DNA from 3 places in the Parabacteroides sp. B2-S-102 genome. Region 2 is predicted to be linked to each of the others. Evidence: riboswitches for the same ligand, from Rfam matches in the RefSeq annotation. Region 2 holds a riboswitch; each other region holds the start of a gene.
The links. Region 2 has a riboswitch for cobalamin ahead of NBH07_RS15540 (TonB-dependent receptor plug domain-containing protein). Riboswitches for the same ligand answer to the same signal wherever they lie in the genome.

Region 1: linked by a shared signal. The riboswitch ahead of NBH07_RS20930 (Ig-like domain-containing protein) and the one ahead of NBH07_RS15540 (TonB-dependent receptor plug domain-containing protein) in region 2 are both predicted to bind cobalamin.
Region 3: linked by a shared signal. The riboswitch ahead of NBH07_RS20915 (Ig-like domain-containing protein) and the one ahead of NBH07_RS15540 (TonB-dependent receptor plug domain-containing protein) in region 2 are both predicted to bind cobalamin.

Annotation. Positions count from the first base shown of each region.
Region 1 covers NZ_JAMOKM010000027.1:50,880-55,804, forward strand. The annotation lists gene NBH07_RS20920 (DUF5074 domain-containing protein) at 1-1,450, shown strand, start outside; gene NBH07_RS20925 (PHP domain-containing protein) at 1,599-2,642, shown strand; cobalamin riboswitch at 2,981-3,184, shown strand; gene NBH07_RS20930 (Ig-like domain-containing protein) at 3,385-4,925, shown strand, end outside.
Region 2 covers NZ_JAMOKM010000013.1:24,755-33,165, forward strand. The annotation lists gene NBH07_RS15525 (TonB-dependent receptor) at 1-1,874, shown strand, start outside; gene NBH07_RS15530 (sirohydrochlorin cobaltochelatase) at 1,908-2,837, shown strand; gene NBH07_RS15535 (sirohydrochlorin cobaltochelatase) at 2,918-4,015, opposite strand; gene NBH07_RS15540 (TonB-dependent receptor plug domain-containing protein) at 4,038-6,101, opposite strand; cobalamin riboswitch at 6,214-6,410, opposite strand; gene NBH07_RS15545 (TerB family tellurite resistance protein) at 6,590-7,387, opposite strand; gene NBH07_RS15550 (hypothetical protein) at 7,493-7,630, opposite strand; gene NBH07_RS15555 (HAD family hydrolase) at 7,643-8,260, opposite strand; gene NBH07_RS15560 (sugar O-acetyltransferase) at 8,253-8,411, opposite strand, start outside.
Region 3 covers NZ_JAMOKM010000027.1:32,294-49,811, forward strand. The annotation lists gene eno (phosphopyruvate hydratase) at 1-651, shown strand, start outside; gene ahpC (alkyl hydroperoxide reductase subunit C) at 872-1,438, shown strand; gene ahpF (alkyl hydroperoxide reductase subunit F) at 1,458-3,011, shown strand; gene NBH07_RS20875 (DUF8478 family putative metalloprotein) at 3,097-3,447, shown strand; gene NBH07_RS20880 (TonB-dependent receptor) at 3,494-5,803, shown strand; gene NBH07_RS20885 (sugar phosphate isomerase/epimerase family protein) at 5,977-6,969, opposite strand; gene NBH07_RS20890 (TonB-dependent receptor) at 7,257-9,638, shown strand; gene NBH07_RS20895 (DUF4374 domain-containing protein) at 9,702-11,117, shown strand; gene NBH07_RS20900 (alpha/beta hydrolase) at 11,127-11,957, shown strand; gene NBH07_RS20905 (PepSY-associated TM helix domain-containing protein) at 11,954-13,057, shown strand; gene fldA (flavodoxin FldA) at 13,172-13,681, opposite strand; cobalamin riboswitch at 13,853-14,055, shown strand; gene NBH07_RS20915 (Ig-like domain-containing protein) at 14,263-15,930, shown strand; gene NBH07_RS20920 (DUF5074 domain-containing protein) at 15,948-17,518, shown strand, end outside.

The sequences.
Region 1 (4,925 bases), on a different contig from region 2:
CGTTCGTCCGGGTAAATCAAATGTCGTCGTTACTTCAAAATACGGAGGAATAACCGATACTTGCGTAATAATCGTTGATTCAATCCATGTGGAATCTTTTGAATTAAAACAGCATGAGATGACAATCGATATCTCGAAGTCTGGTCGCTTAGAATGGATTTATGCGCCTGATGACGCATCTCAGACAATGCCCGATATAACGGCCGCTGATGAAGATATATTATATATTTATTATGATGGACGTATTCGTGGAGAAAAGGCGGGCTCTACTTGGGTCTATGCGAATATGGAAAATGGCAAGTTTGTCGATTCTTGTTTAGTCCATGTCGTATGTGATATAGATACTGTAACGTTGAATAAGAATCAAGCTACGATAGAACTAGGTCGTACGATAACGTTAACTCCGACAGTTAAAGTAAAACCAACCGTAGAGAATCCGGAAGAAGTGGATCAAACAGTTTATTGGAAAAGTGATAATAAGGAGATCGCTACCGTTGTGGACGGTGTAGTGACCGCTATTTCAGGAGGTTCTACTCGCATTTGGGTATATACGAATTACGGAGATATTCCTGCCTATTGTGATGTCACGGTAGTTCCGGTTACGGAGGCTCCTTCCTCTTCAGTTACAGGGGTTTCTTTAAATGCTTCTTCTTTGTCTTTAGATAAGGGCGAGACGGCTGTTTTAGCTGCGATTGTCACTCCTTCAAATGCGGAAAATAAATCCGTGTCATGGAGTAGCTCGGATATTACTGTTGCTTCTGTAGCCGACGATGGTACGGTTACCGCCGGAATTGCCGGTGTCGTTACGATAACCGTAACAACGGATGACGGTGGTTATACGGCCACTTGCGAGGTTACGGTAACCGACCCAGACTTGGATAAACCTGTGGTTGAGGCCGCTGATTCCACGGCTACGCTGACCTTCCCGAAAGTGCCAGAGGCTACCTTCTATGAGGTCTCCGTATACAAATATGTGAATGAGGTTCCCGTATTGTTTGGTGTTTACACGATGGATGCGGACGGGAATATCCTCACCAGCTTGCGAAGCGATCTGCGTTTAGGTACTCCGGATAAGATCGCTATATCCTTGCGGGATTTGGATGAAGATTCTGATTATATCGTGAAAATTACGGCTGTTAAAGAGAAAGACGGAAAGAAAGAGGTGGTAGGCACATTCTATAGTGAACCGTTCTCTACCTCTTCCGGGACGGTCAGCAATGAGACGATAGGTGCGGGTGAGGCCCGTATCTATTATTACGCCGGCTATCTGCATTTGAATAATCTGGAAGGCTATCGTTGCTATATCGTAGGATTCAACGGTACGGTATTGGATGCTTTTGAGGTGACCGATTTGAATGAGAGCCGTTTGATGAGTTTTTCCAAAGGATCTTATATCATCACTGCCATCAATGGCAATGATCGGATAACGAGGAAGTTCGTAATCAAGTAATATCGAAACAAGGTGAAGGAGAGTCAAAAGGCTCTCCTTCCTATCGTTATAACAATGTGATATGAATGACATTTTAAATTAATTAGCTTATGAGAAAATTTTGTTGTTTATTTCTATCTTAGTACCCCGTTATTGAGCAATTTTAAGCATGAAAAGATTCATAGTTCCCGCATTGCCGGACGAAACCTCTGAGGAAGAGGATGTTTACGAGCTAACGCATATCGATCACTTGTTTATAAGAGACCGGATCGAGATTCCGGGATTCAGTAATTACGAGACGTTAAAATGTGACTTTCATACCCATACGGTATTCTCCGACGGCTTGGTATGGCCCGATGCCCGGATATATGAGGCTTGGCAGGAGGGATTGGATGCGATAGCGATTACTGACCATATCGAGCACCGGATCAACAAGGTTATTTTGAAAGGAGATTTAAACGAATCTTACAAAATCGCTAAAAAAGCCGCTGACGACATGGACTTTATCGTGATTCCCGGAGCGGAAATAACACGTTCCAAGCCCTTGGGACACCTAAACGCCTTGTTTGTACAAGATGTCAATCTTATGGAGAAAGAAAATCCTGTGGAATCTATTGCCGAGGCAAAAAGGCAAGGGGCATTTATTGTGTGGAATCATCCCGGCTGGCCGAATCATAAGGCCACTTTATATCCCATACATGAAAAACTGATTCAAGAGAACATGATCGATGGTATAGAAGTCATGTCTTACAAGGACTTTTACCCGATTGCATTAGAATGGTGTTCCGGTTTTAAGAAAGCGTTTATGGCAAGTAGCGACGCTCATTGTGTTCTTTCCGGGATATACAGGAAAGGACTACGTCCCCTGACGCTGGTATTCTCGGAAGAAAGAAGTGAGAAAAGGATACGGGAGGCATTGTTCGCCGGTCGTACGGCCGCGTTATTCGATGGGAAAATCGCGGGAGAAGAAAAATACTTGGCCCCATTGGTCAAGGCCTGTATCCGGGTTAAGCGAATGAGGAATACGTGTTTGGAGGTAACCAATATATCTGATATTCCTTTCATTATATATTGCGAAAACAATTTATACCTGCTCCCGGAAAGAAAAACGATTATAATGATGAATCCTAAGGAAAATAGTTGGATAATGAAAAACTGTTTTATCGGCAGGAATAAGAACCTATCGATTTATTTCGATGATTTTTCGGTATGAGTCAATTTTCATCCAGCTCAGAGACCGGGCCCTAATGCGGCATATTACGTCTCTACAACTAGATATAAATTTCTCGGAAGGGCTAAACTTTTCGATCCGTAATTTCTCTAGTGCTTCCGACAATCCTCTGGCGGTAGCACGCTCATCGATCTCCCCTGTTTTCATCCGAACTGATCATGTGGGTATCTATATTAAATCGGATTACTATTGATAGTAACCGCATTTTTTATGGATAGTAGTCGGTATTTCCCTCGTCCTTATTTTTTAATTTATACAATATGCAGTATAGTCAAAAAAAAGCATTTAATAATATTGTGTATATTTTGAATTGTTTTTTATAAATTTGCTGCCGTATTGGTTCGCCTACTTTATTCAGGGTACGGCGATTAAAAGGGAATCAGGTGAGAAACCTGGACAGTCCCGCTGCTGTAAGCTCCAAAAAAGCTTTAGACATCAACTCATTGCCACTGTTTCCGGAAGGAACGGGAAGGAAGTTCTAAAGTGGAGTAAGTCAGAAGACCTGCCAATGCCGGATAACCGCCGCGATTTTACGCTACCGGGGTTTAGCGTAGGATTCAAAAAGGGGAAATATACGAAGTGAATATTGCTTTACATGAAGGATTGATCGGGTGAATCGTGACTTAGTACCTCCCGGACTATGGAAATATTCATGATTATTTGATCTTTCTTTTATATTCCCTCTTGATCGTTTTTTGGAGTTTTACATTTAATATAAAAGCTTATGAGAAAAATTCTATCTCTTTTCTTTGTAATGGCTTTGTGTGTAGTAGGTCTTTCGGCGCAAGGATTGGTTCAAGGGCAACCACATCCCTCGGCTCCGAATGTGCTGGCGAAAACAAAGTCCCAGTTAAGGGCTGACGCCAGCTTTTCTTTTGACGACATCCAGTTTTGGGTAGGAAGCGGCAGCAAGAGAGCCGCTTTAGTGATCGAATGGCATGATGGGAATCGACCGGATGCTATGGTTTGGGGATATCGCTGGGATGGCGAGGCTACCGGACACGATATGATCGTGGCGATAGCGAAGGCCGATCAGAAACTTCTTTTATTAACCCAATATACGGGTTGGATGGGTTATACGATCGATGGTATTGGATATGGGGATAATCTGGACGTCCGATATGATTTGGATGTGGCCAAGAATGAACCGAATAATGCTTTCAAATTTGAACCTCCCATTACGAATCCTTTGTTGGGGCAGACTGGTTTTCCTGAAAATCCGGCGGGGGACGTAGCGGCGGCTATTCGACAAGGCGTACAAACCGGGGTTATCTATCACCCGATAAATGCGGAAAGATATGGATATCCATCTTATGACTATGACCATTGGAGTTGTAGCAATGGCATTCATTGGCAAGCCGGTTGGTATTATGGTTATTGGAGTTATTTTGTGAGAAGTAGTCAAACCTCGAATTTTAGTTATTCAGGTTTAGGTGCTACAAGCCGTGTATTGACGGATGGTTGTTGGGATGCGTGGAGTTGGAATGGAAATATGAATACATCAGAAGGAACTCAGCCCGGAGATGTCTTTGTCGCAGCGACAATACCCTCTGGAGGTGGAGGGGATGAACCCGAGATCCCGGTGATACACGTAACATCCATTTCTCTCAATAAGTCTTCTTTGCGTTTACAAGCAGGAGCAAATGCAATCCTTGCAGCTAGTATCTCTCCTGTAAACGCTGATAATAAGCAGGTTACTTGGAGTAGTTCCGATACAGGTATAGCAACGGTAGAAGATGGGGTCGTAACAGGTGCCAAGCCCGGTGTGGTGAAAATAACAGCCCGATCGGTAGATGGCGGATATACCGCTGTTTGCGAGGTGACGGTAACGGAGACGGTTACTCCTGAGATCGATTTTGAAGGGACCGGGGCGGTTATCTCATTCCCTAAAGTGGAGGAAGCCACCTCCTATGAGGTTCGTGTCTACAGATATGAGAATGGAAGTTATAAAAAGATAGGCACTTACGTAGCGGATGCGGAAGGCAATATCATTACTGAACTACTGACGAAAGGCTTACGGGCTACTTCCGGCACTATATCCGTCCCACTGAAGAACCTAGGGAGGGATGACGCTTATCGGATAGAGATCCAAGTCATGAATGGCTTGGACGTGATCGATACCTATATGGTAGAAAAATCTTCTGATCCGGTGAGCAATGAGACTATGGCTCCCGTTATCCCAAAGGTTTCCTATCAGAATGGAGCGTTGCGCTTTGAGCATTTAGCCGGATATCAAATCTATTTAATGCAGATAAACGGGAAAAT
Region 2 (8,411 bases):
AAGTGGTGGTAACCGGTACCGGTTCGCATCGCCGCATGAGTAATTCCCCTATTCCCGTGAAAGTGCTTACGGGAAAAGACTTGAAAGAGGCGAGCGTAACCAATTTCCAAGATGCGATGACCAAGCTGAATCCGAGTATCGTATTTATGGAAAACGGACAGGGGGCTACGATGAATATGAACGGATTGACAGAGAAATACGTGGTTATCTTGGAAAACGGTAAGCGTTTGGCCGGCGATGATACCTATTCCCGTATCGATATGTCTAACGTAAAGCGGGTAGAGATCTTGAACGGGGCCGCTTCCGCTTTGTATGGTAGCGACGCGATCGCCGGCGTTATCAATATCATCACGGATGATTCCCGCAATAAGGTGAACGTGACGAGCAATAGCCGTTATGGTAGCAAGAACCAATTCTTGCAGTCGGTCAACGCGGACGTGAATGTAGGGAAGTTCGGTTCATATACTTCTTATCAATATCAACGGGCCGATGGTTGGCAATTAAATCCCTATACGGAGAGTAAAGGCGAGTTGGTTCCTACCAATAAGCAAGCTTCCGAGGGATTTCACCGGAACGTGATCAACCAACGTTTCACGTACGACGCTACGGATCGTTTGTCTTTTTATGTGCGTGGTACTTTCTTCGGACGTTCCAGCGATCGTCCGATGCCGATGGATAAAGTGAATACGACCAACTATGATATGAGAAAAGAGACGTTCACTTATGGGGCGGGCGCTCAATACATGATTAATAAGAACTCTTATTTGAACGCTGATTATCTGTCGGACAATCATAGTACGTATAAGGATTTCTTTGATGGAAAGAAAAGCGGAGAGAGTGATATGACGAAACGGATTCATTACCATAACTTGAATGTCAAGGGAATCTTTCGTTTGGGCAAGTATAATAAGCTTTCGGCTGGTGCGGAGTTCATTAAAGAATTACTGAGCAGTGAGACGGATAACATAGCGGGTAAAAGTATGTACACGACCGCATTTTATGCGCAAGACGAGATCAATATCAATGAGCATTTCCAAGCGTACGCGGGTTTGCGCTATATTTACCATGAGAATTTTAAGAGTTATGCGACTCCTAACGTGGCTTTGCTGTATAAGGTAGGCGGTTTTAATTTCCGCGGATCGTATGCGGCTGGTTTCCGTACACCTGAATTGAAAGAGCAGTATACGGAATCGGAGAAGAAAGCGTCCGGAGCGACTCGCCTTACGATCGGTAATCCGGATCTGGACCCGGAGAAGAGCGACAATTTCACGTTGAGCGCAGAATATACGATGCGGTATTTCTCTTTGTCCGTATCCGCTTTTATGAATAACGTACGTAGCATGATTAACTATAAGATGTTGGATACGGCGGAACGGGATGCTTATAACACCGCCCATGGTACGGACTATGATGAGATACAGATGCGTGCGAATATCGATAAAGCGAAGATCAAAGGTATTAACGTGACCTTCAATAGTTATCTGGGAGCGGGCTTTACCTTGAATGGTGGCTATAGTTTCATGGATGGAAAGAACGTATACGAGGATGAACCTTTGGATAAGACCGTTAAGCATAGTGGTACGGTAGCGGCTATGTGGTCTCATACTTGGAATAAGTATAAGCTGAACGTGAATTTTAACGGACGTATCCAAGGGGAACGTTATTCTACTTCTTATGGATACGCACCGAAATATTCCTTGTGGAATCTCAATACGAGCCATACGTTTAGAGCCGGCGATTTCTTGTTGGAACCGGGAGTAGGTATCGAGAACCTTTTTGATTATGTAGACGATCGCCCCTTTAATTACAATTACGCTACATTGACCCCGGGCCGTACCTATTACGTCAGCCTTCTGGTCCGTTTCAAGCAGTAAACTGTCACATGTCAACTATTAACTAATATAATAATGTATAGGGGATTTTTACGATCCATGTTTGTTTGTTCACTCCTGCTTGGGCTCGCCTGTTCATTATGGGCGAAACCCGGGCGGGAGTTTTACGCTTCCGATATCCGGGAGAGCATGGAAAAGGGAGATAAGTTAGCGATCTTGATGGTACATTTCGGGAGTGCTTACCCGGAAGCTCGTACCCAAGTACTCGATGTGATGAACAAGCGTGTCAAGGAGGCTTTCCCAGACGTGGAAGTCCGGCAGGCTTATAGCGCCCGTAGCGTAGTGAGTCGGTTGAGGGCGCAAGGTGTTTGGGTTCAGTTGCCGGCGGACGCCTTGGTAGAGTTGCGTGATCAAGGGTTTACCCATGTGATAATCCAACCGACTATCATTATAGAGGGTGTGGAGATGGAAGCGATCCGCAAAGAGGCGGAACAGCGAAAAGGTTTGTTTAAGGATTTGCGTGTAGGTAATCCCTTGTTATATGATGATACCGATTATGAGGCGGTGATGAAAGCGGTTTCCTCACCTTCTGGAGTGACTAAAAATGGGGCTAAGTTATTGGTGGCGCACGGAACTTATCATGCCAGTAACTCGGCTTACGCGAAATTGGGGTATATGTTCCAGACCAAAGGAATGAAAGATTATTATACCGGAACCCGTGAGGGTTTCCCTACGATCGAGGATATAGGTGAGCAAATGCGCCAAGCCGGTCATAAGCGTGTGCAGTTGATTCCTTTTATGTTCGTACTGATTCGAGGTACGGAAAATACGGTTACGGATTTCTGGCAGAAAGGGCTACGTCAACAGGGTTTCGATGTGGATATTTATTTAAAGCCTCTAGGTGAGAATCCGGCGATCCGGTCTTTATTTATCGATCACATCCGTTTCGCCATGAAATATAAACGGGCGACGATTTTTGATCGAAAGAAATTATATACACACTGAACAATTGAGAATTGAAAATTAGTGAGTACTTACTGAACCAATTTTCAATTCTCAATTCTCAATTCTCAATTCTCAATTATTTACTGGTAGTCTTCTCCGGTTTCCCAAGCCTCCGCATCATTATATAATGCTTTTAGATGGTTCACCCAGATCTGACGAACAGCGTCGTAATCGCCTAAGCCTATGATCTTACAGTTCTCTAAACTTCCGTTATGGCTTTCTTTCGTGTCAAGCTTGAAGCCCATCTTCAAAAGTTTTAGTCTCCAGCAAGCGTCGGCGTTAGGAGCGGCAGCGCTGAAATCATCACCCTCCTCGATACCCCAAAGGTCATTATGCGCATGGTCTCCGGCAATAGACATGAACGGAGCTAAGGAGATCGTGATCTCTTCCGGTTTTAAGTTATGATCCTCGCAGTATTTGGTAAGTTTGGAATAGACACATTCCTCATTAGGTTCGCCTTCTTCCGGCCAGAACAACATATCTCCGTAATCAACGGTACCTACGAATACATTCTTGTTAGCGGCCAAGGCTTGCATAGCCTCTTCTGTTTCCGTGTATTTCGTATTTGCGTTATAGTTTTTATCCGGGTTACCATGTCCCATTAATAAAAGGATGTTCTTGTTATCAGCCAATTTATCACTGTAGTGGCTGTATAGGACTTTCGCTACGGCTTCCACATCATCCTCGTCGTATACCAAACAAGGGCTTTTTACGACTTGAACACTCGGGAAAGACTCGATCATGAATTTCTTCTTCACGTCCGTATTCATCAAGCTTAGGTATTCCTCACCCGGGATGATGTGTAAGGACTGTACCGCAACCTTTTTGTAACCGGCATTTCCTAGGGCTTGTAACCAAAGGTCCGGTTGGTAACGTGCGATACCGGTCTCTGCCTCTACACGATTCACGCAAGTACGGGAGGTAAATGACAAATAGATGTCCGCATCGGGAAATGCGTTCTGGAAATCGGCCAATGTTGCGTCGTAAGTCTTGATAGACTCTTTGAATGTGCTACCGAATGTACACAACAAGATCGCCGTGTCATGTTTCTTACTTGTCTTTACGACTTCTTCCGCCGGGTTTGCGGTATTGTTGTCGTCTCCATCATCACAGGAGGTAAAAACTGCGCTTGAGGCAAATAGACTCGCCGCAAGCAAAAGGTACTTAAATTTGTTCATCGCATTTAACTTTTAAGATTGTTTATAGTTTATGTTTATTCTGAAATTTCACGATAAAGGAGGCGTACCAAGTCCGTCCGGGAGACGTAGTTCCACGATGGCGTCCGAACGGGGTACGATCCACATAATCGAAGATATTATCGATACCGACATTGATATCTAGGTTCCATTTTTTCTTTTTCAATACGCTATGACGGGTATTCAATCGCCATAGCTGATAACTTTTTCCATCACCGTCTGTGATATAAAAGCGGGTGGATTGGTACCGGCCGAACAAGGTGACATCCAATTTATACTTTTTCCACGCATGGTTCCATGCTAGTTTCCAATTGGCATTATGGAATGAGGTTCCGTTGATCGGGGTGTAGAGCATATAATTCGGGTCGGCCGGATCATCCGTATATTGCGCTTTGGCATCCGTATAGCTATAGCCTCCACCAATAGCCAAGGAAGATAAGATTTGATAGGTGAGCGATATATCTCCCCCGAAAGAGCGGGCTTTGGATAAGTTCTTGTGTTGCATGCTGGCCTCGATCTCATCCAATCGGTCTTCGGCGCTTGTCGGGATCTCGGTCAGGGCGATCATGTTCTTGATACGGTTGTAGAATCCTGTTACCGTGATCTGCAGGTTCGACGCGTGATATTCTACGCTCGCCGAATAATAATTGGACTTTTGCGGTTTTAAATCCTTATTACCATAATAATGTTTCCACGGGCCGCCGCCGATCTGCGTGATATAATCATCGTGCAACTCCTTTAAGGTAGGAGCCTTAAATCCATTTGAGTATGTGGCTCGGATATTGAAGTCGCCTAGTTTGTACATGGCGGAGACTTTAGGGGTAAACGTAGCCCCGAACTCTTGGTGCACGACGAAGCGCCCACCTACCGTCACATTCAACCGATCCGTCGGATTCCATTCGTCTTGTACATAAGCGGAAGCCGTAAATACGGAGGCTTTCCCGTTCTCGATACGCCGGGGAGATTTCAAATGATCGTATTGATATTCGAGTCCGGCGCTTAGGATATTGTTTTCCCCGAGGTGGAATACGCTTTTGGCTTGTCCTAGGAAACGTTGTTGAGAGGTTTCCAGAATATGTTCTCCGGGATAACGAGTGATACGTAAATCCGTCTCCGGATCGAAGAAGTTCGTGACATCTTTATGATGGTAATTATAGAAATAGCTATAGTTACCATAAGTTAGGTCTACCGAAAGAAAATTCAGTCCTCCCAATGTGTATTTAGCTCCTCCGGCCACATCGAAGTTCCGGTAGAATTGATCATAGGTATAATACTTGAATGCGCCGTGCGGACGATAATTCCATTTCTGGTAAAAAGAGCCATCGGCCGAGAGGCTCAGCCGGTCGTTCACTTTGTAGGTTAAGTTCTCCCTTAGCGTAAAGTTCGTGGATCGGTTTACGGTTCGTGTCACGGTTCCATCCATTACCTCGTGATGGTCCCATTCTTGGGTCGTATTTCGCCAGCCGTCCGTATGGGTCGTACTAAGTGAGGTGGTGGAATTCACTCTCTTATGCCCAAAGCCGATTTGTATGCTTTCCAATATATCTCCATATGATCCGACACGAGTCGTATTCGATAGGCTCACTTTATCCCGGTTCTTTTTCGTGATAATATTGATAACACCGGCGATAGCGTCCGAGCCATACAGGGAAGAGGCGGCACCTTTTACGATCTCGATACGTTCGATATTGGCGGGGTTGATAATACTCAAGTCGTTTTGTCCGCCGGTATCTCCGTTGATCCGTTTGCCATTGATAAGGATCAAGATGTAATCGTTGCCTAATCCGTTCATCTGGATGCCACTACCCATGTCGCTCGGATTGAAGGTGATGGAAGCGTTCAGTCCTTCCAGAATATCTTGCATACTGCGTCCTTGGTAACTGTCAAGGGCTTTGCCGGTGATTACCTCTGTTTGCACAGGGGCGTCTTTCAGATAGTGTTCGGTACCCGTACCGGTGACCACGACCTCGTTCAATAGCACGGAAAGTTCCTTCGGATCTTTCAATATGCTTTGGGCGCATACGGATTGTACGCATGCCACCAGAATAGCGAATGCTAAAAGCCTCATATAGTGTTTTATTTGTACACAAAATAAAACAACAAGCCTCTATCTGGTTATGTCTCAAAAAATAAATTGAATCGTTTTTTGTATGACACATACTTCTATCCTGGAAGCTTGATGTTATTGTAAGACTTTAGCAGGTATTCTGGCTCTCCTCTGGTTAGAAACCTTCCCATTCCAATTCAAGAACAGTGGCTTTTGAACTTCTAACCAACTTAATGAGGATTACAGCTGCAGGAACAGCTCCGGATTCACACCGGATTCCCTCTCACCAAACTATGTGATAGCTTGATTACTAAAATCGGAGGCAAAGATATGAATGTTTTCTAATATTTAGAAAATATATATGAAAAAGTTTTTCTATAAACAGCCGATTGCGTTTTTGTAAGGTATGATATGTCTGTCCACTTCTATTTAGGAGAAAGAATATTTACATCATAAAGAAGGTAAATGTAATTGGCTGACAATTCGTAAGTAATACTGTTTGTCGAATCTTACTTCAAGCCTCTCGATTGATAGATCCTTTCCTTGGCCTCATTTATTTTCTGAAACTTCTCGTTGGCGGCCTTGCGGATGTCTTCTCCCAAACTGGCTACTTTGTCCGGATGATGCTTGACGGCCATCCGGCGATAGGCGGCACGGACTTCCTCGTCCGTGGCGGTCGGTTCTATCTCTAGCACCTTGTAGGCATCGTCCAAGGAACTTCCTTTTAGGTTCAACATGGATTCAACTTCTCTATCAGACATTCCCATCGCCATCGCTACCTCTTTCAAGGCATTGATCTCGGCCGCGCACACATTCCCGTCACTCTTAGCGATCTCGGCGAGGAACGCGAGCAATTGCAGCCGCTCCTCATAACTTAGGTTGTATGCGATCTGGGTTCCGCATTCCCAGATGGTATTCTTGAATCCCATGTTGTTCTCCTGATCCATGCGTTTAGCTTGGTCGAAAAGCTTTAGCAATATCTCCTCACCTTGGCTTACGGCGATCTCGCCGAAGTTTCTCCGAAGGAATTGACGGACGTATTCCATCTCGCTATGCATGATCTTCCCGTCGGCACGGATGATATAGGATGCCATAACCAACATGGAGAAAAGGAAACTGTTACGTTCCCCGGCGTATGGGTCTCTTCGTGTATATTCATCATCGTAATTGGTGCCGCCACCGAAAGACTGCCCCGTCATATTTGCCCCTTCCTCGAAGAAAGAGCCTAATATAATGCCGGCTAGAGCGCCTAGCGGTCCGAACGCCATAAATCCCAAGACGCCACCTATCCATTTCCCGATACCCATATTCCTGTTTATCTTATTTGTTGATTACCGATATGCAATATTCGTAAAAAAACGGGAGATATGCAAATGTGAAAGGCGGGTGCGTGAAGCATACCCGCCTTGCGGTTATTTGGAGAGTTGGATCTTGAATGTTTTCTCATTTATCCGGATGACATACGTACCGAAGGGCAATCCCTTGTAGCCCTGTAAGCCTATTTGCTTTTGGTAGCGTACAATCTTTCCATTGAGCGCGATCACCATCACTGGCTGTAGCTATTATTGTTCAATTTTGATCCCGAAAATTCGCTCTATTTCAAAAATATACTTTTTGGTTGTTGTAAACAATACGGCTTCCATTCCAATCGCCTTTGCACCCAACACATTCACCATTCTGTCATCCGTAAACAAACATTCCGACGGTTTAAGGCCATATTTGTCACAAAGGCGAAGATAAATTTCCTTTTCAGGCTTGATGAAGTGTTCCTCACACGATATTACCACACCGTCAAGCAACTGGAATATGTCGAATTTCTCCATGACCCGGTAAATTGTGTCGCTCCAGTTCGTCAACCCATATAGTTTGAATCCGGATTGCTTTAATTTTTTTAGAAGTACACGCATACCTTCAATCTCTCCTGTTATCTCTTCAAGATAATTATCCTTGAAAAACGTGAAGGCATCGCTATATTCAGGATACCTTTTTATCGCTCCGTCAATCATTTTCTCAAACGGGATTATTCCACGGTCGCACATGTTTATAAATTCCGGATCTGATAGAATCTTGTGAAAACCGATTAGCGACACTTCATCATCCCCGAAATGTCGTTCAAGCAAGGGTTGCAAATCGTGATTTACAAGGACCTTGCCAAAATCAAAAATGAGGTTTTTAATCATTATCTTCGATATTTTTAATTACACGGCAAGGATTGCCGACAGCTATGGAATTGGCAGGAATATGTTTCACGACAACACTGCCTGCTCCGATGACAGAGTTTTTACCGATGGTCACACCCGGAAGGATTGTAGAGCCGCCTCCTATCCATAC
Region 3 (17,518 bases), on a different contig from region 2:
TTGGAAGGTACGGAAGATGCCTTGAACTCAATTATCGCCGCTATCAAGGCGGCTGGTTATGAACCGGGCAAGGATGTGATGATCGGTATGGATTGCGCTTCTTCTGAGTTTTATAAGGATGGAATCTACGATTACACGAAGTTTGAAGGAGAAAAAGGAGTGAAACGTACTTCCGACGAACAAGTGGATTATCTGGAAAAGCTGATCAACGAATACCCGATCGATTCCATTGAGGATGGTATGAGTGAGAATGATTGGGCTGGTTGGAAGAAACTGACAGATCGTATTGGTAACCATTGCCAATTAGTCGGAGATGATTTGTTCGTGACAAATGTAGAGTTCCTTTCAAGGGGTATTAAAGAAGGTTGCGGTAACTCAATCTTGATCAAGGTAAATCAGATCGGTTCCTTGACGGAGACACTGAACGCTATCGAGATGGCTCACCGTCATGGATACACGACCGTTACTTCACACCGTTCCGGTGAGACGGAAGACGCTACGATCGCCGATATCGCTGTCGCTACCAATAGCGGACAGATCAAGACGGGATCATTAAGTCGTTCGGACCGTATGGCTAAATATAACCAGCTGCTTCGTATCGAGGAGGAATTGGGAGACCGTGCCGTATACGGATACAAAAGAATCAATTAAGTATATAAAGTAAATTATAATCGCTAATTATGTAGTAATCCAAAACCCAAGATATTGAAGGGCTTATCCGTGAGGATAGGCCCTTTTTATTGATTGATAAAGTATTATCTATAACCTCATAAAATATATCGATTAGAAAAATTGTTTTAATGAATAAATATGTTATATTTTTGTATCGGAAATAAAAACAAATAGTATTCATTTAAAAATAGGAACAAGTATGGAACCGATTATTAATTCTCAACTTCCGGAGTTTAAAGTACAAGCTTTTCAAAATGGTAATTTCAAGACTGTAACCAACGAGGACGTCTTGGGTAAGTGGGCTATCTTTTTCTTCTACCCGGCCGATTTTACATTTGTTTGTCCAACAGAGTTGGTCGATATGGCTGAGAAGTATGAGCAGTTTAAATCAATGGGAGTAGAAATTTACTCTGTAAGTACAGACTCTCATTTTGTACATAAAGCTTGGCATGACGCTTCCGAGACTATCCGTAAGATCCAATATCCGATGTTGGCGGATCCCACTGGAGCACTGAGTCGTGCGTTTGGTGTGATGATTGAGGAAGAGGGTATGGCATACCGTGGCACTTTCTTGGTAAATCCGGAAGGAAAGATCAAAGTGGCCGAGATTCATGATAACAATATCGGTCGTGACGCTTCCGAGTTACTTCGTAAAGTTGAAGCCGCTCAGTTTGTCGCTTCACATGATGGTGAGGTTTGTCCCGCTAAATGGAAGAAAGGGGAGGCTACCTTGAAACCTAGCATTGACTTGGTAGGGAAAATCTAAATAATTAAGAGTATAGATCGTGTTAGAATCAACATTAAAAGAACAATTGAAAGGTATATTCGCAGGGTTAAATGCGAATTATACCTTTGATATATCGATCTCTCCTGCGTATGAAAGTAGACAGGAATTGTTGGATTTATTAGGTGATGTTGCCTCTTGTTCGGATAAAATATCTATGCAAGTATCTGATGGGGAGGGATTGGAATTCATTTTGTTAAAGGATGGAGCGAAAACGGGGATTAAGTTTCGTGGAGTACCTAATGGACACGAGTTTACTTCCTTACTGTTGGCGATCTTGAATTCAGATGGGAAAGGCAAGAATTTTCCGGACGAGAGCATTTGTAATCGTGTTAAAGCCTTGAATGGCCCGATACATCTGACGACCTATGTCTCTTTGACTTGTACGAATTGCCCGGATGTGGTACAGGCATTAAACGCTATGACGACTTTAAATCCTCAGATCCATCATGAGATGGTAGATGGGGCTATCAATCAAGCGGAAGTTGATGCCTTGAAGATACAAGGCGTCCCCTCTGTCTTTGCGGATGGAAAACTGATCCATGTAGGACGTGGGGAATTCGGAGAATTGTTATCGAAGCTGGAAGCTCAGTATGGAATCAATGAGAGCCTAACGGAGAAGACGGTAAAACGATATGACGTGGTTGTGGTCGGTGGGGGTCCGGCTGGTGCTTCTGCCGCTATTTATTCCGCACGAAAGGGGCTGAGTGTCGCTGTCGTGGCGGAGCGTATCGGCGGGCAGGTGAAGGAGACGGTAGGAATTGAGAATCTGATTTCAGTTCCGGAGACAACAGGTACCCAGTTGGCTGACAATCTGCGCTTGCATATGCGGCAATATCCGATTGACCTGCTGGAGCATCGTCGTATAGAGAAGGTAACGATAGAAGGAAACGAGAAGGTTTTATCTACGGCTGGAGGTGAGATATTCAAGGCTCCGGCGGTTATTGTCGCTACGGGCGCTAGCTGGCGTAAATTGAATGTACCGGGTGAGGCAGAGTATATAGGGCGTGGAGTGGCTTTTTGTCCTCATTGCGACGGTCCGTTTTATAAGGGAAAACATGTTGCCGTGGTTGGCGGTGGAAATTCCGGTATCGAGGCGGCTATTGATTTGGCGGGGATCTGTTCGAAAGTAACCGTTTTGGAGTTTATGGATGAGTTAAAAGCGGATCAAGTCTTGCAAGAGAAAGCGAAGAGTTTGCCGAATGTCGAGATCTTTGTTAGTTCACAAACAACCGAGGTGGTTGGAAATGGCGACAAGGTAACCGGTATCCGTACAAAGGATCGTAAGACAGGGGAAGAGCGTGTTATTCATTTAGACGGTATTTTTGTTCAAATCGGCTTAGCCGCTAATAGTGGTGTCTTTAAGGAGATTGTCGAAACAAATCGTCCCGGTGAGATCGTGATTGACGCACATTGCCGGACGAATGTCCCGGGTATTTATGCAGCGGGCGACGTTTCCACCGTACCCTTTAAGCAAATCATTATTTCTATGGGAGAAGGAGCCAAAGCGGCCCTTTCGGCCTTTGAAGATCGGGTACGTGGCGTACTTGATTGAGGAAAGTACCTACAAATAGGTAATTTTTGAACAGCGTATCTTTTTTATCGGTTATATTACTATATTTGCGATCGAGAGAAAAGAGATGGATAGATTAAGAAAATATCTGAGGATATTACTCCCTGCGCTGTTCATAGCCTATTTGGGATGTATTATTGCGTTTACTCACGTTCATATTGTCAACGGGGTAACGATCGTCCATTCTCACCCGTTTCATAAAACGGACGATGGTCGTCCGGACCATGAACATGGCTACGCCGAGTTTCAGTTGCTTCATCAGTTATCTGTCTTGCAGATAACAGGTGCGGCTTTCGTCGCTATTCTGCTGGCGGCTTTTTATTCCTTTATCCGTAACTTATCTTTCGCTCCGGTCTATCCGGACTATATCGTTCCCTTCCGGGGAAGACGTACGCTTCGTGCTCCTCCCATATTCTGATATTGTGAGATTAATAACATTGTATTACTTATCAGAATAAATTAAAATGAATAAATTTTTCATCTTTATACTATGCCTGTGCTGTGCCCTAACGGTAGCTCAGGCCATGGGAGAGAACCGTCTAAACGACTCAGACGCAAATGTTTTCGGACATGTATTGGATAAGAAAACAGGGGAACATCTTCCCTTTATCAACGTATTGTTAAAAGGTACCACGATCGGTACGACCACCGATAACTCGGGACATTATTTCCTGAAGAATCTGCCGGAAGGTAAATTTACGCTAGAATATAAAGCGCTCGGGTATAAGACTGTCTCTAAAGAAGTGACCCTAAAGAAAGGAAAAACCTTAGAGATTAATGTAGAACTGGAAGAAGACCAGATCGCCTTGGATGGCGTGGTGGTATCTGCGAATCGTGCGGAAACTTCCCGCCGGTTGGCTCCCACATTAGTGAATGTATTGGATGCGAAGGTTTTTACTACGACTAATGCGGTGAATTTGGCACAGGGACTAAATTTCCAACCGGGTGTACGGGTAGAGACGAATTGCCAGAATTGCGGTTTCCAGCAAGTCCGGATCAATGGATTAGACGGACCTTATACCCAAATACTGATTGATTCACGTCCCATATTCAGCGCTTTATCCGGCGTATATGGGCTTGAGCAAATACCGGCGAATATGATCGAGCGGGTAGAGGTGATGCGAGGAGGGGGATCGGCACTGTTCGGCTCGTCCGCTATCGCCGGGACAATTAATATCATCACGAAGGAGCCCTTGAGAAATTCCGGGGAATTGTCGCATACGTTAACCTCGATCGGTGGGACATCCGCTTTCGATAATAATACGACCCTAAATGCCTCTTTGGTATCGGAAAATGGGAAAGCGGGCTTATATCTTTTTGGCCAGAACCGTCATCGTTCCGGTTTTGATCAGGATGGAGATGGTTTTACGGAGTTGCCTAAATTGAAGAATCAAACGGTTGGTTTCCGTTCGTACCTGAAAACGAGTACTTATAGTAAATTGACATTCGAGTATCATCATATGAATGAATACCGCAGGGGAGGAAATCTGTTGGATCGTCCACCTCATGAAGCGGATATCGCCGAACAGTTGGAGCATTCGATTGATGGAGGAGGTCTGAAATTCGATCTTTTCTCCAAGGATTACAAACATAAATGGAGTGTTTTCACTTCTGCCCAGAATACAGACCGGGATAGTTATTACGGGACGAATCAAGATCCGAACGCTTACGGCAAGACTACGGACCTGACGGTTATGGCCGGTACGCAATATGCTTATAGTTTTGATAAATTCTTATTTATGCCATCGGATTTGACTGCCGGTTTGGAGTATAGTTTCGATCATTTGAAAGACGAGATGATCGGGTATAATCGCTTTACGAATCAGAAGGTGCATATCGAGAGCGCATTTTTGCAGAATGAGTGGAAAAATAAGCGATGGAGCTTCTTGATTGGCGGTCGTTTGGATAAACATAATATGATGGATCATATAATATTCAGCCCTCGTGCGAATATCCGTTTTAACCCGACGGAAGATATCAATATCCGGGCTAGTTATTCCAGTGGTTTCCGTGCCCCGCAAGCGTTCGATGAGGATATGCATATCTCGGCGGTCGGCGGAGAGGTCGCTATGATCCAACGTGCGAAAGATTTATCCGAGGAGAAATCGCGGAGCTTGAGTGCTTCGGTCGATTTTTACCATCGTTTTAAGAATGGTATCCAGTTGAACTTCTTGGTGGAAGGTTTTTACACCAGCTTAAGTGATGTGTTTGTCTTGGAAGATATCGGGAAAGATGAGCAAGGCAATCTGATTAAGGAACGTCGTAACGGTTCCGGGGCGAAAGTGATGGGATTAACCTTGGAAGGGAAGTCGGTGCTAACTTCATGGCTATCTTTGCAAGCGGGCGCTACTTTCCAGCGAAGCCGTTATAAAGAGGCCGAGAAATGGAGCGATGACGAGAATGTACCAGCCGAGACAAGGATGTTCCGTACGCCGGATACCTATGGTTATTTTACGGCTACCCTTACGCCTATCAAACGTTTCACGGCTTCCCTGTCGGGAACTTATACGGGAAGTATGTTGGTGCAGCACTTGGCGGGATATATACCTTTGGATAAGGCGGTGGAGACTCCGGATTTCTTTGATATGAATATCAAGCTTGCGTATGAGTTCCCGCTTTACAAAGAGCTGAAACTAGAAGTAAATGGAGGCGTGCAGAATCTGTTCAACGCTTACCAATCCGACTTTGATCAAGGTAAGAACCGGGATTCCTCCTATATCTATGGCCCGGCTAGCCCGAGAAGTTATTTTGCCGGTGTAAAGATGAGCTTTTAATCATGTAATGCCCTTTGAAAAAACATGTACGTGTTTCGTGAAAAACACGTACGTGTTTCCGAAAAAAGACGTACGTGTTTTTTTGAAGGCAAAATAAACAAAAAGACAGTGTTCCCAAGCGTATGATCGCCCTGCGGAAACACTGCCTTTTTTATGGGATAAATCGGGATGTTTTATTTAACGAACGGAGCGGCTTGCAAATAGGCGGCGCTCTTCTCTACACCCTCGAACTGAGTACGGCCTTTCTTGTCGCCTTCCAGTTCCACGTAGTAGCCGAGGATACCGATCTCGTACGCTTTTTTGAATATATTCGGGAAATTCATCATACCGGAATCACCGATGATCCAACGATCCTTGATGTGCAATAACTTAAAACGATTCGGATAATTCTCCATCCATTCCACGGGATCTTGCTGCCCCATAACGGCCCAATATACATCCAACTCGAACATAACCTTATCCGGATCGGTATTTTTTAGGAATAACTCCTCGATATAAGTACCTTTAGGAGGTGCCCACGGATTCGGGTTCTGTTCCGGTTTCTCGCCGGCTTTCAATACCCGTTTGAACTCATTGCTATGATTATGGTAACCCCATAGGATTCCGGCTTTCTTCGTGATCTCTCCGGCACGGTTGAAGATCTCCGATACTACTTTGGCGTCATCCTCGTTTTCGATACGGGGTAAACTCGGTTGCACCATACAACTAACACCTAGCTCGGCATGGATATCGGTTGCCTTTTTCCAGAACTCGTCGAATTTGGGCATATTCTCTTTCGTGTACTCACGAAGAGAAGGGGTCAGGTGTGAGCTACTGATTCTCAAACCGGCATCATCCACCATTTTCTTATAATCCTTGGAGGCGATGAATGTCGTATTTTTAGGATTATAATCACCGAATTTACCAGTGTCTTCCCTATATCCGAAAATCTCCAGATCGGTATATCCCGCTTTTGCCAATCGGTTCAATCCGTTAGGCATATCTTGCAGTAACTCCTGTCCGAGCGAATAGGTTTGCAATCCCATCTTTTTCCCGGCGGTTGCCGAGGATATCGCATCCGTGGCGGGTATGGATCTGGTGGGATTTGAAGCCATTACTTTTTGGCTGGCTATGCCCCCTAAAGTAAGTAATGAAATGTTTCTCAAAAATGTTCTTCTGTCTGTCATGGTGATAAAGAATTAAAATTAAACATCTGTTTCTCGCAAATATAGTTAACCTTTTTGAAGTTTATTAAGAAAATGTCTCTCAAAAACTTGCGATTGGGTTTAAATAGATTTAAAATTTGACATAACTCAATTTTACGAACTTACTCCATACATCCAATTACCTGAATAAGGGGATTGTTTGGTATACCTCCGTGGATTTTTAATGTGATTTTACCCATTCTTAGGTATTGTGGGGCTGTAGTCTCTGATCGTAACTTTGCAACGTTTTAAATAACATAATTGATTAAATGATGATGAAGAAAATCAGAGGGCTTTTCCTCTCCTTTTTACTGTTGCTTATTTCCATCTCGGCTTTTTCTCAACATAAAACAATGATATCGGGTAAAGTCCTGTCCACGGAAAAAACAACCGTGGATTTCGCTACCGTTTATCTAAAAGGTACGAATTACGGCGGGACTACGAATGAGGAAGGTATCTATCATCTTCAAGCTCCCGCGGGAGAATATACATTAGTAGTATCGGCTATCGGATATAAGACGGTAGAGAAACCCGTGAAACTGATGCGTGGGGAACGGACGAAGATGAATGTGGTAATCAGCCCTCAAGCTACGGAGTTGGATGAGGTGGTTGTCGTTTCTAATGGCGTGACCCGGCTCAAGCGTTCTGCGTTCAATGCCGTGGCCCTCGATACGAAAGCCTTGCAAAATTCAACCCAGAACTTGAGTGAAGCCTTGGCTCAAGCGCCCGGAATGAAGATCCGGGAGTCCGGCGGTGTCGGCTCGGATATGCAACTGATGATGGATGGATTTACTGGCAAGCATATCAAGATCTTTATCGATGGGGTTCCGCAAGAAGGTGTCGGCAGTTCTTTCGGACTGAATAACATTCCGGTGAATTATGCCGAGCGTATAGAGGTCTATAAGGGTGTGGTACCGGTGGGTTTCGGAACAGACGCTATCGGAGGTGTTATCAATATCATCACCAAGAAGAACCGGAACAAATGGTTCTTGGATGCTTCTTATTCATACGGGTCTTTCAATACGCATAAATCTTATGTGAACTTCGGACAGACTTTCCGGAGCGGACTCACGTATGAGATCAACGTTTTCCAGAATTATTCGGATAATAATTACTATGTGGATACTCCGGTGAAGGACTTTACGACCGGAGCGATCAATAAGAAAAAGATCGAGCATGTGAAGCGTTTTCATGATACGTATCATAACGAGGCCGTTATCGGGAAAATCGGTTTCGTGGATAAGAAATGGGCGGATCGTTTGATGTTCGGGTTTACCTATTCACATATGTATAAAGATATACAGACGGGCGTACGCCAAGAAGTGGTGTTTGGCGGCAAATATCGGAAGGGATACTCGATCATGCCGTCGTTGGACTATCGCAAGCGTGATTTCTTCGTTAGGGGCTTGGATGTGGTATTGACGGCGAATTATAATAAGAACATGACGAACAATGTAGATACCTCTTCCTATGAATATAATTGGCGTGGCGAGATGCGTCCGCTCCGGATGCCCGGCGAGCAATCTTATCAGAACACCCGGTCGGATAATAATAACTGGAACGGAACCTTAACAGCTAACTACCGTATCGGTAAGGCGCATACGTTCACGTTCAATCACGTGATCAATGCGTTCCGGCGTTCGAATCAGTCTCTTTTGAACGAGGACTCGGAAGCGAACGCTATCCCGAAGGAAACCCGTAAAAATATCAGCGGTCTTTCGTATCGCTTGATGCCGACGGAACATTGGAACTTGTCTGTGTTCGGTAAATATTACAACCAGTTTATCGCGGGGCCTGTCGCTACTTCCTCGGCTCAAGATGACTATATACGTACGACCAATTCGGTAAGCACGATGGGATATGGGGCCGCGGGAACTTACTTTATCTTGAAAAGCTTGCAAGCGAAATTATCCTATGAGAAAGCCTATCGCCTGCCGACCAATGAGGAGATGTTTGGCGATGAGGACCTTGAGACCGGCGATATTTCCTTGAGACCGGAGAACAGCGATAACGTGAATCTGAATTTAAGCTACAACGAGATATTCGGTAAGCATTCCGTATATGTGGAAGGCGGATTGATCTACCGAAATACGAAAGATTATATCCAACGGAATATATCGGATTTGAGCGGCGGTAAATATGGCGCTACCTATGTGAATCATGGTCGTGTAGAGACCAAGGGTTACAATATCTCGGTTCGCTACGGTTTCGCTAACTGGGTAAGCGTAGGAGGAAACTTTACGCAGATGAATGTGAGGGATAACGTGAAGACGGTTACCAGCGGGACGAACCAAGAGAGCTTGACATATGGCGCACGTATGCCGAATCTTCCTTATCAGTTTGCCAACTCGGATGTGACTTTCTATTGGCGTAATTTGTGGAAGAAAGGCAATACGCTAAGTGTCACTTACGATAATTTATATATGCATAGTTTCCCGCTGTATTCGGAGGCAGTAGGCAGTGAATCCGAATTTGTGGTACCAACTCAATTCTCGCATAACCTGACACTCTCTTATGGTATACAGAACGGGCGTTACAATATCTCTTTCGAGTGCAGGAATCTCACGAACGAGAAATTATACGATAACTTCAGCTTGCAGAAGGCTGGCAGGGCTTTCTATGGTAAGGTGAGGGTTTATTTCGGTAATTAATTTAAAGTGTGACTATCTTTTATTTATCAATAATTAATTCAAAACATAATAGATTAAAACAACATGAAGAAGAATTATTTAATGACAGGTCTTGCCGCCGCGTTATTGGTTGGGGGAGTATTTACTTCTTGTAGTGACGACGATCCTGTAAACCCGGATAACGGAGGCAACGGGAATGGAAATGGCGGAGGATCGACCTCGGAGGTGGTTTCGAGCTATGTAGTCGCCGCTTCTGTCGGTGATGCGAATTACTTGTTGACAGCCGATACGCTGGGTGATGGCTCTATCTCCGCTAAAAACAACGGACTCACTACGGAAAGCGGTACGCAATGGATCTTCTATAAGGATAAATATTTGTATCGTTTGGTTTACAATCAAGGAAATGCCGGTGTTACTTCTTCATACGTACTGAATGCGGAAGGTAAGATTAAAGAGCGTGATAATACTTACGAGATCAAGCGATTTACTTCTTATGGTATCTACGGTGACTATATCATTACATCTTCTACCGGTGATCTGGGTGAGGAATATGCGGACGAGAATGGTTATCTGCCTAAAGGTTTCTTGCTCTCTTATCTGGATGTGGCCAAAGAGACGTTTACGACAAACACGAATACGATCTTGTCGGAGAATTATTTGGGAAATGGCGAGTTTGTTACGTTAGCGGGTATTCTCCAAGCGAACGGCCGGATCTATTCCGCGGCTATCCCGATGGGATTGAGTAAGTACGGCGTGAAAGCGGAGGGAGGTAAATATGTTAAATACCCGGAGCTGGTAAAGACTGAATCCGGAGGAAGCGGTAGTGGCGCTTACGAAAAAGGGGAATTGCAATGGACGCAATATCCGAACGAGGCTTGGGTCGCTATTTATGCGAACGAGAAATTCGAGAACCCGAAACTGATAAAGACGGATAAGATCAGTTATGCTTGCGGACGTAACCGTTCTCAATACTACCAGACCATTTGGACGGCAGACAACGGCGATGTGTATGTGTTCTCGCCCAGCTATGCCAAGACGATGACCGCGGAGGTACAGAAAACGACTTTGCCGGCCGGTGTAGTTCGTATTAAGGCTAATGCGGAGGAGTTTGATCCTGATTATTATTGTAATTTGGAGGCACAGACGGGTGGTAAGGCATTCTTGCGTTGTTGGCATATCACGGAAGATTATTTCTTGTTGTTGATGTATGATCGTCCGTTGACTGAATCCGGATTCGCCGCGAAAGAGTTGGCTATTTATAAAGGAGAGGATAAGAGTCTTACTTACGTGAAGGGGCTGCCTTCCACGGATGTTATTTCCGGATTTGGCAATACTCCGTTCTCGGAGGATGGTATCGCTTATATGGCGGTTACGACTACCGATGGAAGTCAACCTGCCGTGTATCGTATCGATCCGAAGACAGCTACCGCTACAAAAGGTCTTACCGTTGAGGCAGAGCAAATCAGTGGTGTGGGTAAATTGACTGCCGCTCAAGAGTAATAAGCAAGTATGAGTCGGACTCACATTCTTTTAATATTCCTCCTGCTCCCGCTAATCCTGCGGAGCCAGGAGGATATTTGTATAGGAAAGAAACTGGTTTTGTACTCTACCGTATTGCAAGAAGACCGGAGTTATTGGATACACCTGCCGGAGCATTATAATATGGATACGAAACAACGCTATCCGGTTGTTTACCTGCTAGATGGAGATTCTTTTTTTCATTCTCTGGTAGGCATAAGGAAAACGTTGGCATCCGGTAGAGGTAAATATCTACCTCCCTGTATTATTGTCGGGGTATTAAATTCGGATCGGACACGTGATTTTACGCCTACCGCTTCAGCCGCCGGACGGGATGGTAAAATCTCCATAGATGCGATTCCGCAAGGAGGGGGAAGTGAGGCTTTCAGTAAGTTTCTTACGGAAGAACTTCGCCCTGCTATCGATAGTGCCTATCGCACGAACGGCTGGAATATGCTTATCGGTCATTCGTATGCGGGGCTTTTCACCTTGAATACGTTTCTTCGTCATACGGAATTATTTGATACCTATCTAGCGGTCGACCCTAGTTTGTGGTGGGATCAGGGGCGGTTGGTCCGGGAGGCGGAGGCTTTGGTTGCAGGCCGGGATTTTAAAGGGAAAAGCCTGTATATCGGTGTCGCGTCTAAAAAAAGGACGGACCGGGTGGACATTCATCTTGACAAAGTGAGTTATCTTCTTTCGGAGGTTTTGCCACAAGCGGAGAACCTGCGTTTCTTTAGTAAATCATTTCCCGACGAGAACCATGGAACGGTAGCGGTTCCGGGTATATATGACGGGATTAAACAATTATTCGGAAAATGAGAAAATTCTTTGCGAAAGTACATTTATGGCTATCGATACCTTTTGGCATTATTATTGCGATTGTCTGCCTGACCGGGGCGATTCTCGTCTTTGAGACAGAGATATTAGAATTAGGCTACCCTTCCCGTTATTTTGTAAAGGAAGTAAAAGGGGAACCTCTCTCGCCTGCCGCCATGATAGAATCGGCACGCCAACAATTACCCGATTCGGTTCGAATAAACGGTATTCGGGTATCGTCTGACCCGAGACGAACTTATCAACTGGTATTACCGGGGAAAAAGGCCGCGGGTTTTATTGATCCCTACACCGGGGAGGTGACCGGGATGGATGACGGACAAGGTTTTTTCCTGAAAATGATGCGTCTTCATCGTTGGTTACTTGATGAGTATAAACGGGATGGAAGTTTTTCTTGGGGAAAATCAATAGTTGGCTATGCGACTTTGGTCTTGGCGATTATTATTATAAGTGGAATCGTAATTTGGTATCCCCGTAATAAAAAAGTATTGAGAAACCGGTTGAAAGTAAAGACCAAGGCTGGTTGGTTCCGTTTCTTCTATGATTTACATGTCTCCGGGGGATTCTATGCGGCATTGCTCCTGCTTATCTTAGCGTTAACCGGATTAACATGGTCGTTTGGTTGGTATCGAAATGCCTTTTATAGTGTCTTCGGTATTAGTGCAAACCCGCCTCAAGCGCATCATGCTCCAGCTTCTTCCGGCGCGAAGAAACCCGCGAAGAAAAAGACGGATTACACACAATGGGCTGAGGTGTTATCGGCATTGAAAAGCCATTATCCGGACTTTAACTCAATCACGATCCAAGATGGCTCCGCTACGGTTTCTACGGCCCGTTATGGAAATACAAGAGGAAGCGACCGTTACTCCTTTGATCCTGCTACGGGTGAGATTACGGAAGTCCAATTATATAAAGATCTCCCAAAATCGGGGAAGATAAGAGGATGGATTTATTCCGTACACGTCGGCTCGTGGGGGGGAATGACTACCCGTATATTGACTTGCTTAGTTTCCTTGTTGGGGACGATCTTCGCGATAACCGGCTATTATTTTTGGATAAAGAAACAATTCAGGAAACTGAGATGAAAAGAAAGAGGTATGTTTGACCCACATACCTCTTCATAAATCTAAACCAATCAAGTTGAATACGCAAACGTTGTAATATTAAGGTTAAACAGTTATGTATGTAAAAGTGTGCGTCTATTCAATTCCTTCTTTCCTTATAGATGCCAACCACTGGTCGATCCGCCCTTCTGTTTGATCGTCTTCATTCATTTCATCCAGAGGAAGTCCGACGAACATACCGTTTATGCAGGCGGTGGAACTGTCAAATGAATATCCCGAGGCATCTACAGCGCCGATGAACTTGCAACCTGTATTTCGCAGGTCGGAATAGATCGTACCGATGGCGTCACAGAAAGTGTCGCTAAAAGAGGCTGAGTCTCCGCAACCGAATAATGCGACGGTTTTCTCACTTAAGTCCAGCTTTTTCAGCTTCCCTAGATAACTATCCCAATCATCTTGCAAATCTCCGGCGCCCCAAGTGGAACAGCCCAATAACAAGATTTCATAAGGCGCTACATCAGCGGGAGAAGCGTTAGATACGTCATGAATATCTTTGTCTTCCACACCCAGCTTCTCTGCGATACGTTTCGCGATCCCTTCCGTCGTTCCTGTAGACGAGCCGTAGAATATTCCTATAGTCTTCATTTCTATTTGTTTTTATAGTTTAATAACGAAGACAAATATCCGATATCTTATTAGTCTCGGCAATACCTACAAATATGTATTTTGAGGGTTGCGAATACCCACGAATGGCCAGCGATGGTTGAGGGAATAAAGGTTTTGATAAAATTGTGTATATTTTGAATTGTTTTTTTATAAATTTGCCATCGTATTGGTTCGCCTACCCTATTCAGGTACGGCGATTAAAAGGGAATCAGGTGAGAAACCTGGACAGTCCCGCTGCTGTAAGCTCCAAAAAAGCTTTAGACATCAACTCATTGCCACTGTTTCCGGAAGGAACGGGAAGGAAGTTCTAAAGTGGAGTAAGTCAGAAGACCTGCCAATGCCGGATAACCGCCGCAATTTTACGCTACCGGGGTTTAGCGTATGATTCAAATATGGAATACAGAGAACATTGCTCTAAAGAGGTAATTTTGATAGGGTAAGTTATGCCGTAGTTTGTGGGGAACTATGGGTAATTTATTTTGTGTTAACCTGTTAAAGCCATGTCTTTTTATATCATTCAGTGTATTTGTTTTTTGGAGTTTTACATTAATATTATGCTTATGAGAAAGTTTTTATCTTTTTTCTTTGTAATGGCTTTTTACGTAGTTGGAGCCTATGCGCAAGTATTGGTCCAAGGTCAACCGCATCCTTCCGCAAGGAATATCTCAACAAAGCAGGAGTCTCAGTTAAGAGCTGATGCCAGTTTTACTTTCGATGACATCCAATATTGGGTTGGTAACGGTAGCAATAAAGCCGCTTTAGTGATTGAATGGCATGATGGGAATCGCCCGGATGCCATGGTTTGGGGATATCGCTGGGATGGCGAGGCAACCGGACATGATATGATCGTGGCGATTGCTCAAGCAGATCCTCGATTGGTATTGCTCACCCAATACACTGGCTGGATGGGATATACGATCGATGGAATCGGGTATGGTGAAAGTAGACTTAATATTTCTTATGATCTAGAGGGAGCGAAGTCTGAGCCTAAAAATGCGTTTAAATTTGAACCTCCTATCACAAATCCGCTGTTGGGGCAAACTTCTCATCCAGAGCATCCGGCAGAGGATGTTGCGGCCGCCATTCGGCAAGGGGTTCAAACAGGAGTTATTTATCACCCGATAAATGCGGAAAGATATGGATATCCATCTTATGACTATGACTATTGGAGTTGTAGCAATGGCATTCATTGGCAAGCCGGTTGGTATTATGGCTATTGGAGTTATTTTGTGAGAAGTAGCCAAACCTCTAATTTTAGCTATTCTGGTTTAGGTGCGACAAGCCGTGTATTGACGGATGGTTGTTGGGATGCGTGGAGCTGGAATGGAAATATGAATACATCAGAAGGAACTCAGCCCGGGGATGTCTTTGTCGCTGCGACAATACCCTCTGGAGGTGGAGGGGATGAACCCGAGATCCCGGTGATACACGTAACATCCATTTCTCTCAATAAGTCTTCTTTGCGTTTACAAGCAGGAGCAAACGCAACCCTTGTAGCTAGTATCTCTCCTGTAAACGCTGATAATAAGCAGGTTATTTGGAGTAGTTCCGATACAGGCATAGCAACCGTAGAAAATGGGGTCGTAACAGGTGTCAAGCCCGGTGTGGTGAAAATAACAGCCCAATCGGTAGATGGCGGATATACCGCTGTTTGCGAGGTAACGATAACGGAAGTTGTTATTCCGGAAATAGATTTCAATGGTCTTGATGCTGTTTTAACTTTTCCGAAAGTAGAGGAAGCCACCTCTTATGAAGTTCGTGTTTATAGAAATGAGGATAGTGGTCATAAAAGAATCGCTACTTATGTAATCGATGCCGAAGGTAATATAATCACAGAATTAAGAGCGGTGAGCTTACAAGGCTCTTCTGGGAAAATTTTGGTTCCATTGAAAAATTTAGACATAGACGGTGTTTATACGATAGAGATACAGGTGCTGAATGGGTTGGATATAATAGATACCTATACAGTAGAAAAAATATCGAATCCAGTAAGTAATGAATATTTATCCGCAAGTGGTAGTCGGGTAATTTATCAAAATGGGACATTGTCTTTGGAGCATTTGGATGGATATCATTTTTATTTAATGACAATGGAAGGAAAAATATTGAGAACCTTTATAACTCGAGTTCCCCACAAACTTTATCCTATATCGCTTCCCTCCGGGAATTATCTGTTGACAGGAGAAAAGGATGGAGACCGGAAGGTCTTTAAATTCCGTATTAATTAATAATTAAATTCATTTACATGAAAAGAACACTTTACTTAAGTATGGTTTGCTTACTATCGGCCTTTTCGGCTGTGGGGCAAACCGGTTTGCGGGGGCTGAATCCGATAGAGAAGCAGAAACTGCAAATGCCTGAACTTCCGGCTTCGCAAAGCCGAGTCACGCTACTACGTTCAAGTGAAAACGTAGATTATACACAGGGAGTCTTTATTTTGAACGAGGACTGGTTTGGTCATAACAACAGTACTATTAATTTTATGACTTCTTCTGGTGATTTTGCTTATAGGATTTTCCAGACAGCAAACCCTGGTAAAGAATTAGGTTGTACATCTCAGTTTGGTACTATTTTTGGAGATAATATGTTTATTACTTCTAAACAGCCAAAGGATGGTGGAGCCAGTATTGAAGGAGGTCGCCTGAATGTGGTGGATGCCAAGACAATGAAAGTGAAAGCTCAATTTACGGATATAGGCGGAGGCGATGGGCGTGCTTTTTTAGGCGTGAATGACTCTGTTGGCTATATTGGCGCTTCAAACGGTATTTTTTTGTTTGATATAAAGAACTTGACGGTTGGAGACCAATTGAAAGGTGCCTCAAATTCCGGGGGACTTTATAATGGTCAAGTAGGAATGATGGTCCGGACAAAAACATATGTGTTTGCGGTTCAGCAAAGTAAAGGCGTTTTAGTGATAGATCCTCTAAAACATGAGATTATCAAATTGATAGAAGGAAGTTTCAGCACTTTGACACAAAGTAAGGATGGCAGTGTTTGGGTAGGTGCTGGATCACGCCTGTTATGTATTGATCCGGAGACTTTGGAAGAAACTTATCTATCATTACCCGATGGCTTGACTATACCGGATTCATGGTATGCTTGGACTGCGGGTGTTCTTTGTGCAAGTACGCAAGAAAATGCTATTTATTGGACAAAGGGAGGTGGTTTTAGCAGTGGTAATGAGATTTATCGTTATGAGATCGGTAATCCTTCTTCTATGGATAAACCGTTTTATACCATTCCGGAGAAGGGACGCGTATTGTATGTGGGTGCCGGTTTACGTGTAAGTCCAGATGACAAATTGTATATTTCCGCTTTTGAGAATTTTGGCTCTATAAACTATTGGCAATATGTTGTAGATGCTAAAACTGGCCGTCAATTAGGGTGTTATCCGCTAGAACCCAGCTATTGGTTCCCTGCCATGCATATCTTCCCTGATAATGAGGCTCCGGTTGTTAAAGATTTTACTTCGATAGAGGCTGGTATTAATGATGCGCCTATAACTGTATCTTTAAAAGATATGGCTACGGATAAAGACAATATAGCTGAAGCTATCTATAAATCCGTTAAATCAGTATCGAATGAGAGTCTGTTATCTGCATCTATTTTAGGTGATAATCTGACTCTAACATTGAAGCCGGATCAAACAGGAGAAGCTACCGTCTCCGTTAATTTCGATTCGAATGGAAAGATTGTCACAAAGGATTTGAAAGTGACGGTGAAAGGAAAAGCAGTTTATTTAGATAAGCATGAGTTATCTCAGAATGTGGGTGAAAAATCCACATTAAAGGTGACTGTTCCCGAAGGTGTTTCTGC